DNA from 3 places in the Sporomusa termitida genome. Region 3 is predicted to be linked to each of the others. Evidence: riboswitches for the same ligand, from Rfam matches in the RefSeq annotation. Region 3 holds a riboswitch; each other region holds the start of a gene.
What was found. Region 3 has a riboswitch for cobalamin ahead of nikB (nickel ABC transporter permease). Riboswitches for the same ligand answer to the same signal wherever they lie in the genome.
Positions count from the first base shown of each region.

Region 1: another riboswitch for cobalamin. It lies ahead of cobT (nicotinate-nucleotide--dimethylbenzimidazole phosphoribosyltransferase); the one in region 3 lies ahead of nikB (nickel ABC transporter permease).
Region 2: another riboswitch for cobalamin. It lies ahead of SPTER_RS01845 (HD-GYP domain-containing protein); the one in region 3 lies ahead of nikB (nickel ABC transporter permease).

Region 1 is NZ_CP036259.1:3,910,035-3,914,216, reverse strand. Features, by position in the region: gene SPTER_RS18360 (tagaturonate reductase) at 1-155, shown strand, start outside; gene SPTER_RS18355 (UxaA family hydrolase) at 179-1,663, shown strand; cobalamin riboswitch at 1,728-1,917, shown strand; gene cobT (nicotinate-nucleotide--dimethylbenzimidazole phosphoribosyltransferase) at 2,004-3,044, shown strand; gene SPTER_RS18345 (nicotinate-nucleotide--dimethylbenzimidazole phosphoribosyltransferase) at 3,037-4,077, shown strand.
Region 2 is NZ_CP036259.1:415,381-419,562, reverse strand. Features, by position in the region: gene SPTER_RS01855 (ABC transporter ATP-binding protein/permease) at 1-1,471, shown strand, start outside; gene cobO (cob(I)yrinic acid a,c-diamide adenosyltransferase) at 1,468-2,001, opposite strand; gene SPTER_RS01845 (HD-GYP domain-containing protein) at 2,105-2,602, opposite strand; cobalamin riboswitch at 3,078-3,258, opposite strand; gene SPTER_RS01840 (flavodoxin) at 3,336-3,779, opposite strand; gene SPTER_RS01835 (ABC transporter ATP-binding protein) at 4,042-4,182, opposite strand, start outside.
Region 3 is NZ_CP036259.1:4,213,194-4,217,375, forward strand. Features, by position in the region: gene nikC (nickel transporter permease) at 1-549, opposite strand, end outside; gene nikB (nickel ABC transporter permease) at 550-1,491, opposite strand; cobalamin riboswitch at 1,676-1,869, opposite strand; gene SPTER_RS19665 (ABC transporter ATP-binding protein) at 2,252-3,073, opposite strand; gene SPTER_RS19670 (taurine ABC transporter substrate-binding protein) at 3,095-4,129, opposite strand; gene SPTER_RS19675 (ABC transporter permease subunit) at 4,152-4,182, opposite strand, start outside.

The DNA.
Region 1 (4,182 bases), 300 kb from region 3:
GTGCCGCCAAAGTAGCCCAGGCGATTTTGGGCAATACCGGCATCTGGGGTACTGATCTTACGGCGGTTCCCGGTCTCACGCCGATGATTGCCGCGTATCTTTACGATATTTGCGAGCACGGTATCCAGGCTACTGTGGCCCAATTAGTCGAATAGCCGAAGCGGTTGGAGGAATAGCAATGGCGTTGTTACAAATTCAGGCCAATGACAATGTGGCCGTCACCCTGGCGCCGGTTGCGGCCGGTGAGGAATTGGCAATCAACGGCCAGTGCCTGCGGGCGGCGGTGGCGGTTGACAAAGGCCATAAGATTGCGCTCGGCTATATTGCCGCCGGCCAGAAAATTATTAAATATGGTTTTCCTATCGGTATTGCCGCCGCCGATATCAAGGCCGGCGACTGGGTCCATACCCATAACCTGACCACCGGCCTGGGGGAGATTCTGGCCTATGAATATAAGCCCGAACTTACGGAACTAAGGCCGGCGGCCGCCAAAATGTTTCAGGGCTACTGCCGTCCGGACGGCAAAGTCGGCATCCGCAACGAGATCTGGATTGTGCCGACCGTCGGCTGTGTCAACAAGAATGCCGAGCTGATTGCCCGGCAGGCGGCCCGGGAATATGGCGGTATGGAACATATTGACGGTATCTTTGAACTTAAGCATCCTTATGGCTGTTCGCAAATGGGCGAGGATCAGCTGACGACCCAGCGGATTCTGGCCGATCTGGTTGCGCATCCCAATGCCGGGGCCGTGCTGGTGCTGGGGCTGGGCTGCGAAAACAACAATATCGGGGAGTTTAAAAAGGTGTTGGGCAGCTACAACCCGGACCGGGTAAAGTTTCTGGAAGCCCAGGCGGTTGAGGATGAAATCGCCGAAGGGGTGCGGCTTATCGGCGAACTCGCCGGCTACGCCCGGCAGTTTTCCCGGCAGGACTGCCCGGCCTCGGAACTGATCATCGGTCTTAAATGCGGCGGCTCAGACGGCTTTTCCGGCATTACCGCCAACCCGCTGGTCGGGGCTTTTTCCGACCGGCTGACCGCCATGGGCGGCACTACCGTATTAAGCGAAGTGCCGGAAATGTTCGGGGCCGAGACGATTCTAATGAACAGGGCCGCGAATCGGGAGGTTTTTGAAAAAACCGTGCGGCTGATTAATGGTTTCAAAGAATACTTTGCCGCCCATAACCAAGCTATTTATGAGAACCCGTCCCCGGGCAACAAGCAGGGCGGCATCTCCAGCCTTGAGGACAAATCGCTGGGCTGTACGCAAAAAGGCGGCACCAGCAGCGTGACTGATGTCCTGAACTATGGAGAGCAGGTTAAAACCCGGGGGTTAAACCTGTTAAGCGGTCCCGGCAATGACGGGGTGGCGACAACGGTGCTGGCTGCTGCCGGCTGTCATATGATCCTGTTTACCACCGGACGCGGTACGCCGCTGGGAACCGTTGTGCCGACCGTCAAGGTGGCGACAAACAGTGAATTGTTTAGTAAAAAACGCAACTGGATGGATTTTGATGCCGGCCGGCTGCTGACCGGCATGAAGCTGGAGCCGCTGGCCGATCTGTTTGTCGACTATGTGCTGGCGGTGGCTTCCGGCCGGCAGACGCAGGCGGAAAAAATGGGGTTCCGGGAGATTGCGATCTTTAAAAACGGGGTCACTCTGTAGCCGGTTTTAGGTTTTTAGCCATTGACGGCTTTCCGGACCGTCTGCTATAATGACGGTGAACATTATATATATTCACGGTTGAGGTGCCCCCGCGTGCCGGGGGAGAATAGGGAAGTCCGAGTACGGAATGATTCCGTATGTAGGCGCGGGCCCGCCACTGTACCGGGAAGACCTTACCGATGCCACTCGCAAGGGGAAGGCGTAAGTGTTGATGAACCGGGAGCCAGGAGACCTGCCTTAATACCGTTATACCACCTTCATGGAAAAGAGGGCTTTTTTGGGATTACCCAGAAAAGCCCTTTGTTTTTGCCTGATTGTTGTACTAAAATGGGGGGTTATTATGAGTTTACTACACGAGACGTTATTGCGCATTACGGCACCGGAACCTGTGATTGGGCAGCAGGTACAGGAAAAACTGGACAGGCTGCTGCGGCCGGCCGGCAGTCTGGGCCGTCTGGAGCAAATGGTACGGCAGTATGCGGCGATAACCGGCCGGCTGCAGCCTGACATTCCCCGGGCCTGCATGGTGGTGGCCTCGGCCGATCATGGGGTAGCCAGACAGGGGATTAGTGCATATCCGGTGGAAACCACCATTCATATGACGGCCAATTATCTGATTTCCAAGGGCGGCAGCGCCAATGCCTTTGCTAATTTTTGCGGCGCCGACATGGTTGTTGTCGATATGGGCGTGGCCGGCGATATGTCGCATGTGCCGGGGTTGTGGCACCGGAAAATAGCCTATGGGACGCAGGATTTTACCCAGGGGCCGGCTATGACCCGGCAGCAGGCTGTACAGGCAATCGAAACAGGCATCGACATCGTCAATGACCGGGTCCGGCAGGGCTATAACTGCTTTAGCCTGGGGGAGATGGGCATTGGCAACACAACCGCCAGCGCTGCGATTGTCGGGGCCTTTACCGGTCTGTCGCCGGAGCAGGTGACCGGCCGGGGCACCGGGATATCGGACAGCCGTTTGCAGGTTAAGATGGATATTGTCCGCCGGGCGCTGGCCCTGAACCAGCCTGACGCCGGCGACGGCATCGATGTTTTATCCAAGGTGGGGGGCTTTGAGATCGGGGCGCTGGCCGGTATTGTTCTGGGCTGTGCCGCCAACCGCTGTGCGGTTGTGATTGACGGTCTCAATACCACGGCGGCGGCGTTGATCGCCAATGCGATCCATCCCCTGAGCAAGGAATATATGTTTGCTTCCCATCTGTCCGGGGAACCGGCCCATATCATTGCTTTGGGGCATCTTAATCTGGAAGCCTGCCTGGATATGGGGGTTCGCCTGGGCGAAGCGATTGGGGCTTCGGTCGTGGTGGATATGCTGACGGCGACAGTTAATATGCTGAATAACCTGGGAGGTCAGTCGAATGCTTGAGAATACGATTAGCCAAATCAAACCCCTTGATGCCGCGGCGATGGAGAAGTGTCAGCTGCGGCTGGATAACCTGACCAAGCCTCTCAACAGTCTATATTCCTTTGAGCATATAGCCTGTCAGCTGGCAGGCATTACCGGCAACCCCCGGCCCCGGAGCCTGGGGAAAAGTATTATTGTCATGGCGGCTGATAATGGTGTTGCCGCCGCCGGCCAGCCAACTGCCGGCAGGATTGAGAATTTCTGCCGCGGCCGGTCGCCGCTGACGACGTTTGCCGGGCATGTTCAGGCCCGGACGGTTGTCGTGGATATCGGGGTTGCGGCCGAACTGACGCACTGGCCGCAGATCTGCCATAAAAAAATAGCTTACGGTACCGGTGATATTACGCGGGGGCCGGCAATGACGCGGCAGCAGGCGATTCAGGCCCTGGAGACCGGCATCGCCCTGGCCCGCGCGGAAGCCGCACAAGGGGCCAGGGTGCTGGGCCTGGGCGAAATGGGGCTGGGCGGCACTGCGCCGGGTACGGCCGTGATTGCCTGTTATAGTGACAAGGCCTGGACTGAAGCAGGCAGTCTGCTGAGCGAGATTGTGCAGAGAGCCTTAGCTGTCAATCAGCCTGAGCCGGCAGATCCCCTGGATGTTGTCAGCAAAACCGGCAGTCTGGCCATTGCCGGCCTGACCGGTGTCATCCTGGGGGCAGCTGCTCACCGGACCGCCGTTGTCCTGGACGGCCTGGCCACAAGTGCGGCCGCACTCATTGCCACCAGGCTGGCGCCGGCCGTGAAGCATTATTTGCTAGGCTCGCACTTTGCTGTGGAGCCTGCCCATCAGACCGCCCTGGCGCTGATCGGGATACCGGCCTATCTTAAGCTGGATATCGCTTTGGGCGAAGGCGTCGGCGCCGCTCTCGGCCTGTCCCTTGTCAAGGCTTCCGAGCATGTGATCAATGATATGAAGACCTTCGGCGAAGCCGAGGTTGCTGTTGCTCAGGACGGTCCGGGGGCGTTAAAGCAGAACAAGGAGGTTAAGGATTAGCAGGCTGGCTTCCCGCCAGGTAAAGCCCAGGCTTAACCGAAGGCCGCGGGTTTTGTCAAGCAGATAAAAGCTACCGGGCGGAAGCCCTGGTAACCCCTAACAAGC
Region 2 (4,182 bases), 1.4 Mb from region 3:
ACGCTGGCGTCAGTGGATAACAGATAAATATATTAGCTTGTGGCTGCATAACCAAACCTATTTTCGTATGAGTGTACACCCTGATCCTGTTGACAACCCGGATCAGCGAATTGGCGAAGATATTAATTTGTTTGTCACTCACTCCTTAGAACTGGCAACAGGCTTTTTGCGTCAGATTATATCGCTCACAGTATTCGCCGCTGTATTGTGGCATTTGTCCGGTGAGATCACCGTTTCCCTGGCCGGCACTGAATTTATTCTTCCCGGTTATCTGGTTTTAGCAGCCTTAATTTATTCTGCGTGCGGGACATGGATCACCGTGCAGGCAGGCCACCCGCTGATGAGGCAAAGTAATGTTCAGCAAAGCAATGAGGCTGATTTCCGCTATTGCCTAATCCGTCTGCAGGAATATGGTGAATGTGTTGCCCTCTATAAAGGGGATCAGCAGGAAAAAGTTAATTTAATGCAGCACCTGGCCCGGATTGTTGCTACTTATCTGTCTATAATTAAAACGACCAGAACAATTACCTGGATATCATCAATTTATTCCCAGTTATCCATCGTTTTTGCCTTCCTGATTGCCTCGCCCCGGTATTTCAATGGCGAATTACTGCTTGGCCAATTATTTGAGATATCAGGCGCATACTGGTATGTGCACTCTGCCCTTTCGTACCTGATCGACAGCTTTGGTAAAATAGCGCAGTGGCAGGCAGTCACGGACCGCTTAAGAGAATTCTACACCCAGCTGGCTGCCAGTCATAGGGAAACCAAACCACGACCGGCAGTCTTTACATCAAACAAGTATAAAACTGTTGCGATGAAAAACCTTACAGTATTATCGCCCGCAGGTCAGATTTTAATAAACAATTTGACACTGGAGCTAAAACCGGGAGAAAGCATTCTTATTACCGGCCCTTCCGGCTGTGGGAAAACCACATTACTAAAGACATTGTCAGGCATATGGCCGTTTTTTGCTGGGAAAATCACTTTACCGCCAGCAGAAAAAATGCTGTTTCTGCCCCAAAAACCCTACTTACCTATTGGTTCACTCCGCAAAGCTATTTTATACCCGCACAGCCTGACAAATGTACCTAACCTGACACTCAAGGAACTGCTGACAATTTGTGGTTTATGCTCACTGCAGCAACACCTGGACCGGGAAGCAGACTGGTCAAGACTACTTTCCATGGGTGAGCTTCAGCGGCTTTCCATTGCCCGGGCCATACTGCATCAGCCTGAATGGCTGTTTCTCGATGAAACAACCTCCTGTATTGATACCAGAATGGAGCAGGCTATGTATCGGACTCTCAAAGAAAAACTACCGCAAACAGCTTTCATCAGTATCGGCCACCGGGGCACCCTGAAAGCCTATCACCGGTGGATATTACATTTAGAAGAAACCGGCTTATGGCATTGTTCTGACCAACTATCAGCAGCAGGTACCGGGACGTGGTTCGCTAACTACAGCTAAAATTCTATCCCCTTTTGGGCAAGTATTCCCTTTTTATAAGGATGCTTAATTTCTTTCATTTCTGTAACTAAATCAGCCTTATCAATAATTTCCGGCAGAGCATCCCGGCCGGTGAGCACAAGGTGCAGCGGCTGGGGTTTTGCTGCCAGCAGTGCTAATACTTCCGCTATCGGAACCAGGCCGTATTTAATAGCATAGTTAATTTCATCCAGAATAATCATATCCCACTTGCCGGCGAACATTTCTTCCCTGGCGTCAAGGAGTGCGTCTGCAGCCGCATCTTTATGATCGGCCAACGCATCGTCTTTAGCATGCCGTACAAACCCCTCACCTAACTGACGAATGACAAAATCTTCCCCCATCCTCGCCGCAGCCTGTAATTCGCCGTATTTCCAATTGCCTTTAATAAATTGTAAGACAAGTACTTTAAAACCCTGCCCCCAGGCCCGCATTCCCAGCCCTAACGCCGCTGTTGTTTTTCCTTTACCATTGCCGGTGTTTACAATAATTAATCCGTGGCGCTCTTTCATACTCTCCGCCCCTTCGTGTATGTCATTTCCTTATCATAGCTTTCACTTATATTTCCCGCCAGCAACCTATTCTCCTGCTGCTCTGGCTTACGGTAACAATGCTTCAGCTAAGATACTCATCCCTTGTTGCTTCTATTCTTTCCATATAACTGTTAAATTGCTGACACAACCAAGGATCAAACCGGGTACCGGCACAGCGTTTTATTGCCTGCAAAGCCTGCTGAGTATTTAAATTCCGGCTAGTTTCCTGCCGTCTGTTTGTCATTTCGTCAAAGGCATCACAAACAGCAAGCATTCGGCTTAAAAAGGGAAGTTCGGCTTCTTTAAGACCGTCCGGTGATCCACAGCCATCATAGCGGTCACGGTGATAGCGAATAACCCGGCTGATTTCCGCTAACCCCATGGCATTCAGGATTGCTTCACCATAGAGAGGATGGAATTTAACCATCGTTTCTTCATGCTCTGATAATGGTTCAGCTTTGTTCAGGATTGTACTGGATAAGCATAGCTTCCCGATATCATGCACCATGCCGCAGGTCAGGGATTTTTGCATTTCCCGCTCAGAAAAATCCATACAGGCTGCCCATTCAAACATTTGCATGGCAACACTCTGGCAATGACTAAGGGTACTGGGATCATGTTTTCCAAGAAGCGACAGTAAGCTAGCGACTTTTTGCATTTTATTTGCACCGTCCCTATGTTATATTTTATTAGTATAACCCGCTCACCCTGATGCGATCAAACCCCACGGCAGTAAACACAGCAGGCCCGTATCCGGAAGGTCAAGCTTGCCATCCGGAAAACAAAACTCCTGAGCCTGGCTCAGGAGTTTTGTCCTGGGACACTACACCGGTAACAAACATTTTACCGTACAGTTCAGACAAGACTCACGGCATATGTATAGAGCAACCGGCCACTCAATCAAATCAGTCTTAAGTAAATAGTCGGACGATTCATCTTTGAGCGTAATAAAGAAACCCTCCCTTGAAAAATGCGGGAGGGTCGAACTGAAAAAAAGCAATTTGTCTTACTAAGTGATTCTCATAGTAATCCCCTGCCCATCGCACGTGGGTAAAACGGTGACTGTCAGACAGGCAGTTCTCCTGGCTCTGGATCATCGCTCGCCCAAACCTTCCCAAGACTTAGTCTCAGTGGTATATCTTGGGTCTACTCCCCATTACAGTGGCGGGACCGCGCCGGTTTTACACCGTTCTTCCCTATTAAGCCCTTGCGGGCACCTGTCTCAAATATTAAATTGTTATATGTATCTGCTCTAACTTTAAATTAAATGTAGCATGTAGCCAAAAATCTGTCAATAACTATCTGTCAGATTATTATTTTACTGCCGCCTGGGCTAATTTTGCCCCCAGCTCTTTGCACTGGCCAAGCCCCTGTTCATCAGGACTTTCCTGAACAATCAAGCCGTCTGCGACCAACTGCGCCCCAAGACCCTTCATTCTTTCTTCCCAATCCCGCATCCACTGTCCGTCGCCCCAGCCGTAGGAACCAAATAAAGCCAGCGGCTTGCCGGTTAACTCAGCGGCCTGTAAGGTTGTTACAAATGGCTCCATTTCAGTCTCTTCCAGCACCTCATCCCCCATGGACGGGCAGCCTAAAGCAACGGCATCGGCTTCAATAACACTATTTTTATTCGCATTATTGACAGCAATTAATTCAACACTAACCCCGGCATTGCTTTTAGCACCGTCCGCTACGGCCACAGCCATTTGCTCAGTATTCCCTGTACCACTCCAATAAATAACAGCTAGCTTTTTCATGCTTAATCCCTCCATAATTGAAATAGATTCTCATCACTTGTCAAAAAAATATCAGCCAAAGCTTTTAGTTTAGCTGCTGCTCACCTCCACATATAAATCTTATTAGTGAAAATGATAATCTTTATCATTAATATAACGCTAAACTACCTTTTAGTCAATATCTCCCAGTGCTTAATTTATTATTTATTTTAAATTGTAAACAATCCCGTAAATCCAGCCACGCCCGGCGTTTTTCCCCGGAAATGGCTGGATTTACGGGGCTTCACACGCTCTCCTCCCCTAAAATACGCCCATTGCACACATGAATAACACGGCCTGTGCGCCGGGCAATCTCAGCGGCATTGGTGACGATGACAACGGTGTGGCCCTGCTGATTAAGACGGCTAAAAACATCAATAATTTC
Region 3 (4,182 bases):
ATGACGCCATAAAAGATGCAGCGGCCTTGTCCCATTGGTTACGGCCGCTGCGATAAAATCACGCTCGCGCAGCTTCAGCGTAAGGCTGCGCCCCAAACGCGCGTACTTGGTCCAGTTCACCGCCGCCAGCGCCAAAATTGCATTTACGATATTGCCGCCCAGCATACCGGCAATGGCAATAGCCAGCACGATCCCCGGAAAAGCCAGCATCATGTCCACAATGCGCATGAGCACAGTATCCACTTTGCCGCCCGAATAGCCGGCCACCACGCCGATAAAAGTTCCTCCTACCGTAATAATAGAAACCACCATCATCGTCATGATCAACGAGGTGCGCATCCCGTAAAGAATACGCGAAAAACAGTCCCGCCCCAGCTTGTCCGTGCCGAATATGTGCTCCGCCGACGGCGCCTGCAGCGACTGCCGCATTACCGCGTCATACGGATCATAAGGAGCCAGCCAGGGCGCAAAGAGCGCAAAGCCGACAACCACAAGGACAAAAAACGTGTACAGCCCAAACAAAAACTTGTCCTTTGTCCAAAACGCCACTCAGCCTCCTCCTTTCTTCAGCCGCGGATCAAGATAGGTATAGGAAATATCGACTAACAGATTTATTGCCATATATAAAACGGCAATCCAGAGGACAACCCCCTGCACCAGCGGATAATCACGCATCGCAATGGCCTGCACCGCCATTTTGCCAAGACCGGGCCAGGAAAAGACCATCTCAATAACAGCCGCGCCGCCTAGCAGCCAGCCGATCGACAAACCCAAGAGCGTGATCAGCGGCAAACACGCATTTGGCAGCACATGCCGCCAGAGAATCTTCTGCATGGGCAAGCCCCGCATCCGGGCGCCAATGATATAATCCTGTCCCAGTTCCTCCAAAATTGCCGTACGCACCTGCCGCGTATATTTAGCCGACATCGCAATAGCCAGCGTCAGCGCCGGCAGCACCATCCGGTCAAACGACACCACGCCGCCCGCTATCGGGAACAAACCCAGCTTCAGCCCAAAAACATACAGCAGAATAAGCCCTACCCAGAAGCTCGGCATGGATACACCTAAAAACGTAATGCCGCGAATTAGATAATCAACAGCGCGGTTTCGATACACCGCCGCCAGTATCCCGCACGGCACCGAGATCAGCAGCATCATGACAATCGACGCGGCGGCGAGCACTATAGTGCCCGGCAGACACTGCCAGAGACGGTCGGCTACCGGCATCTTCGCCGAATACGCCATGCCCATATCCCCCTGCAAAACACCGGTAAGCCAGCGAAGGTACTGCACATGAAACGGCTGGTCCAGGCCCAGCTGCGCCCGCGTTTCGGCAATCGTTTCCTCCGAAACAATGGTATCGCCTACCTCCAGCAACATCTCCACCGGGTCCCCCGGCGACAGATACATCAGAGAAAACGTCAGCAGGCTCACACCGAAAAGCGTAATAAGCATCTGCGCCAAACGATGCAAAAGCTCTTTTCTCTTCAAGGCACCTTCTCCTCTCTGTTCAACAAAAATCCGGCTAGAATCATTTTCTTAACGAGAAGAAAAGGATTCTAGCCGGATTAAACAACTGCCCAGGCAGTCGTACTGCGGTCATATGCAGAAAATCAGACAAGAGCGCTGATTGGCACACACGCACACATCCATTTCCTTATCACGCGTAAGTCAACAATGAATCTTATTATAAGCAGGCTTTCTGGCTCATAGATCATAACCTTGCTTCCGTCTTCCCAGAGTTTCTCCAGTGACGATCTTCGAAGCAGGCTCCCTATTTACAGCTGCGGGACAGCACGGGATTTTCACCCGTTTTCCTCTCATCGTTCAGCAGTGAATGCTGCTGACACTTATAACGTTCTGTATAAAATTGTCATTAATAATAAAAATTTGGCTATTTGTATTGTTTTTATTATTATATAAATACGCGACAATGATTGTCAACCATTATTTTACTGATAAGTATTCCTCACAGGTATAATTGTACTAAAAAGGAAATATTACTATATTCACCGAATTAACCAGTCTGTTAACTATTCCTTTTGATTCTCGTAAAACCTGCAATCAGCATCATTTATGGTTGATATTTCAATATTGATTGGGCATCCCGGCCTTCTCCCAAAGGTGAAGCCGGCGAGCATTCTTATGCTTGCCGGCCTTTTGCGCCGTTGCGAGTAGAAATTAGCTGCCGATTAAGAATACGCCTCTCAGCTCCAGCTCTTACACCAGATGCGCTAATGTCGTGCTAAGGTTATATAATATAGCTAATCTCCTGCCGGTTAATCAATTCGAGGATTTCTTCGCGCGCCTGTAAAAATTGCGCTGTATAGCGTACCCGGTTAGAATTCTCCCCGGAGATTGCATAAGTGAAGGAGGTTTTAAATTCTTTCACAATGCGCCCCGGCCGCTTGGACATAACCAGCACCCTGGTTCCCAGGGCCAGCGCTTCATCCACATCATGGGTAATAAATAAAATCGTGCATTTCGATTCCCACCATATGTTGCGCAACAGGCTTTGCATCTGCTCGCGGGTCAGGGCGTCCAGGGCCCCGAAAGGCTCATCCATCAACAGTACGCGGGGTTTATTAACCAATGACCGGGCAATAGCTACCCGTTGTTTCATACCGCCCGATAATTCGTACGGCTTATGATTACCGAACTCCTCCAAACCCACTTTCCGCAGATATTCTTCGGTAAGCTGCCGGCTCTCACTTTCAGGGATATTGCGCATTCTTAGCCCAAACCGGACATTATCCCGGGTGGTCAGCCAGGGATACAGGGGCGGCTGCTGAAACACAACCCCCCGATGCCAGTCGGCCCCTTGGATTGCTGCCCCGTCCATAACAGCCTGGCCGGCCGACGGGCTGATAAAACCGGCAACAATTTTTAACAAAGTGCTTTTTCCGCAGCCCGAAGGTCCCAGCAGGCAGACAAACTCGCCTTCGTGCAGGCTAAGATCAATGTTTGCCAATGCATATATGTCAGAGTCCGCCTGATAAGTCAACGACACATTCTTCAGGACCACCACCGCATCAGCCTGCTCCTCAGCCCACCCGGGCTCACTTAACACCATACTGCAGCCTCCTGCTTACATTTACTTTAACGTAGTTTCAATATATTGGGGGTTAACGGCTTTCTCAAAAGCCTCCAGGTCCGGGGCGGTTTCGATTGCTTTTTGCTCAACCAGGAAGTCGGCGGTAGCCTTTAATACTTTAGCCAGATTACCCTTATTGGTGCTTGAGCCAAAGTATTTGTCAGCCACCTGCTCCCGGCCGGACAGCCAAATCAGTTCCCTGGTCTGCTTTAACGCCTCGGCTTTATCAATATTCAGTCCTTGCGCCAAAGCTGCGGCCGCCTCATCAGGATTGTTTTTGTAAAGGTCATGGGCTTTTTGCTGGACTTTTATATATTGAGCGACAACCTCCGGATATTTCCGGGCAAATTCTTTGCTGACAACCCCAAGATCGGCCGTTATTATGCCTTTCTCCGCTAATTTGCCACTGTCGGTGATCACCTTGCCATCGGCCAGCAATTTGCCTAAAACAGGATTCCAGACATAAGCGGCGTCAATATCGCCACGCTGCCAGGCCGCAAAAATATCAGGCGGCTGCATATCCAATATCTTAACTTCAGCCTGATTGACACCCTCCACCTTCAGGGCATTCAGCAGGCTGTAGTGAGCCGTGGAGCTAAACGGCACCGCCACTTTTTTACCTTTCAGGTCCTGAACTGAATTAATATTGGCAGTGTTCTTTACCGCCAGCGACTCGGCCGCCCCGATAACATCATGAATCCAGAAAACCTCATAGCCAAGCCCCTGGGAGATGCCGACAGCAGCGGGCGTACTCCCCATTAACCCAATATCAATACTGTTTGAGGCAAAGGCGTTGTTGACATCCCGGCCGGAATCAAATTTTTTGAAATTAACCTTTACTCCCAGCTCACTCTCATAAAAACCTTTCACCTTGGCTACGATTTCGTCATTGGGTATATCCTGAAAACCAATAGTGACCACTTCCGGCTTCGCCGGTGTACCAGCCTGGTTGCTCTGGCCGCAGCCGGTCAATTGCAGGGCCACAGCCAGTATCAGCCCGCCTGCCACCAACAATTTTTTCCATTTTTTTCTCATTAACAACCTCTCCCTTTTCTGTTTATTCTTTTCCTTTCCAAGGTACGATCCTT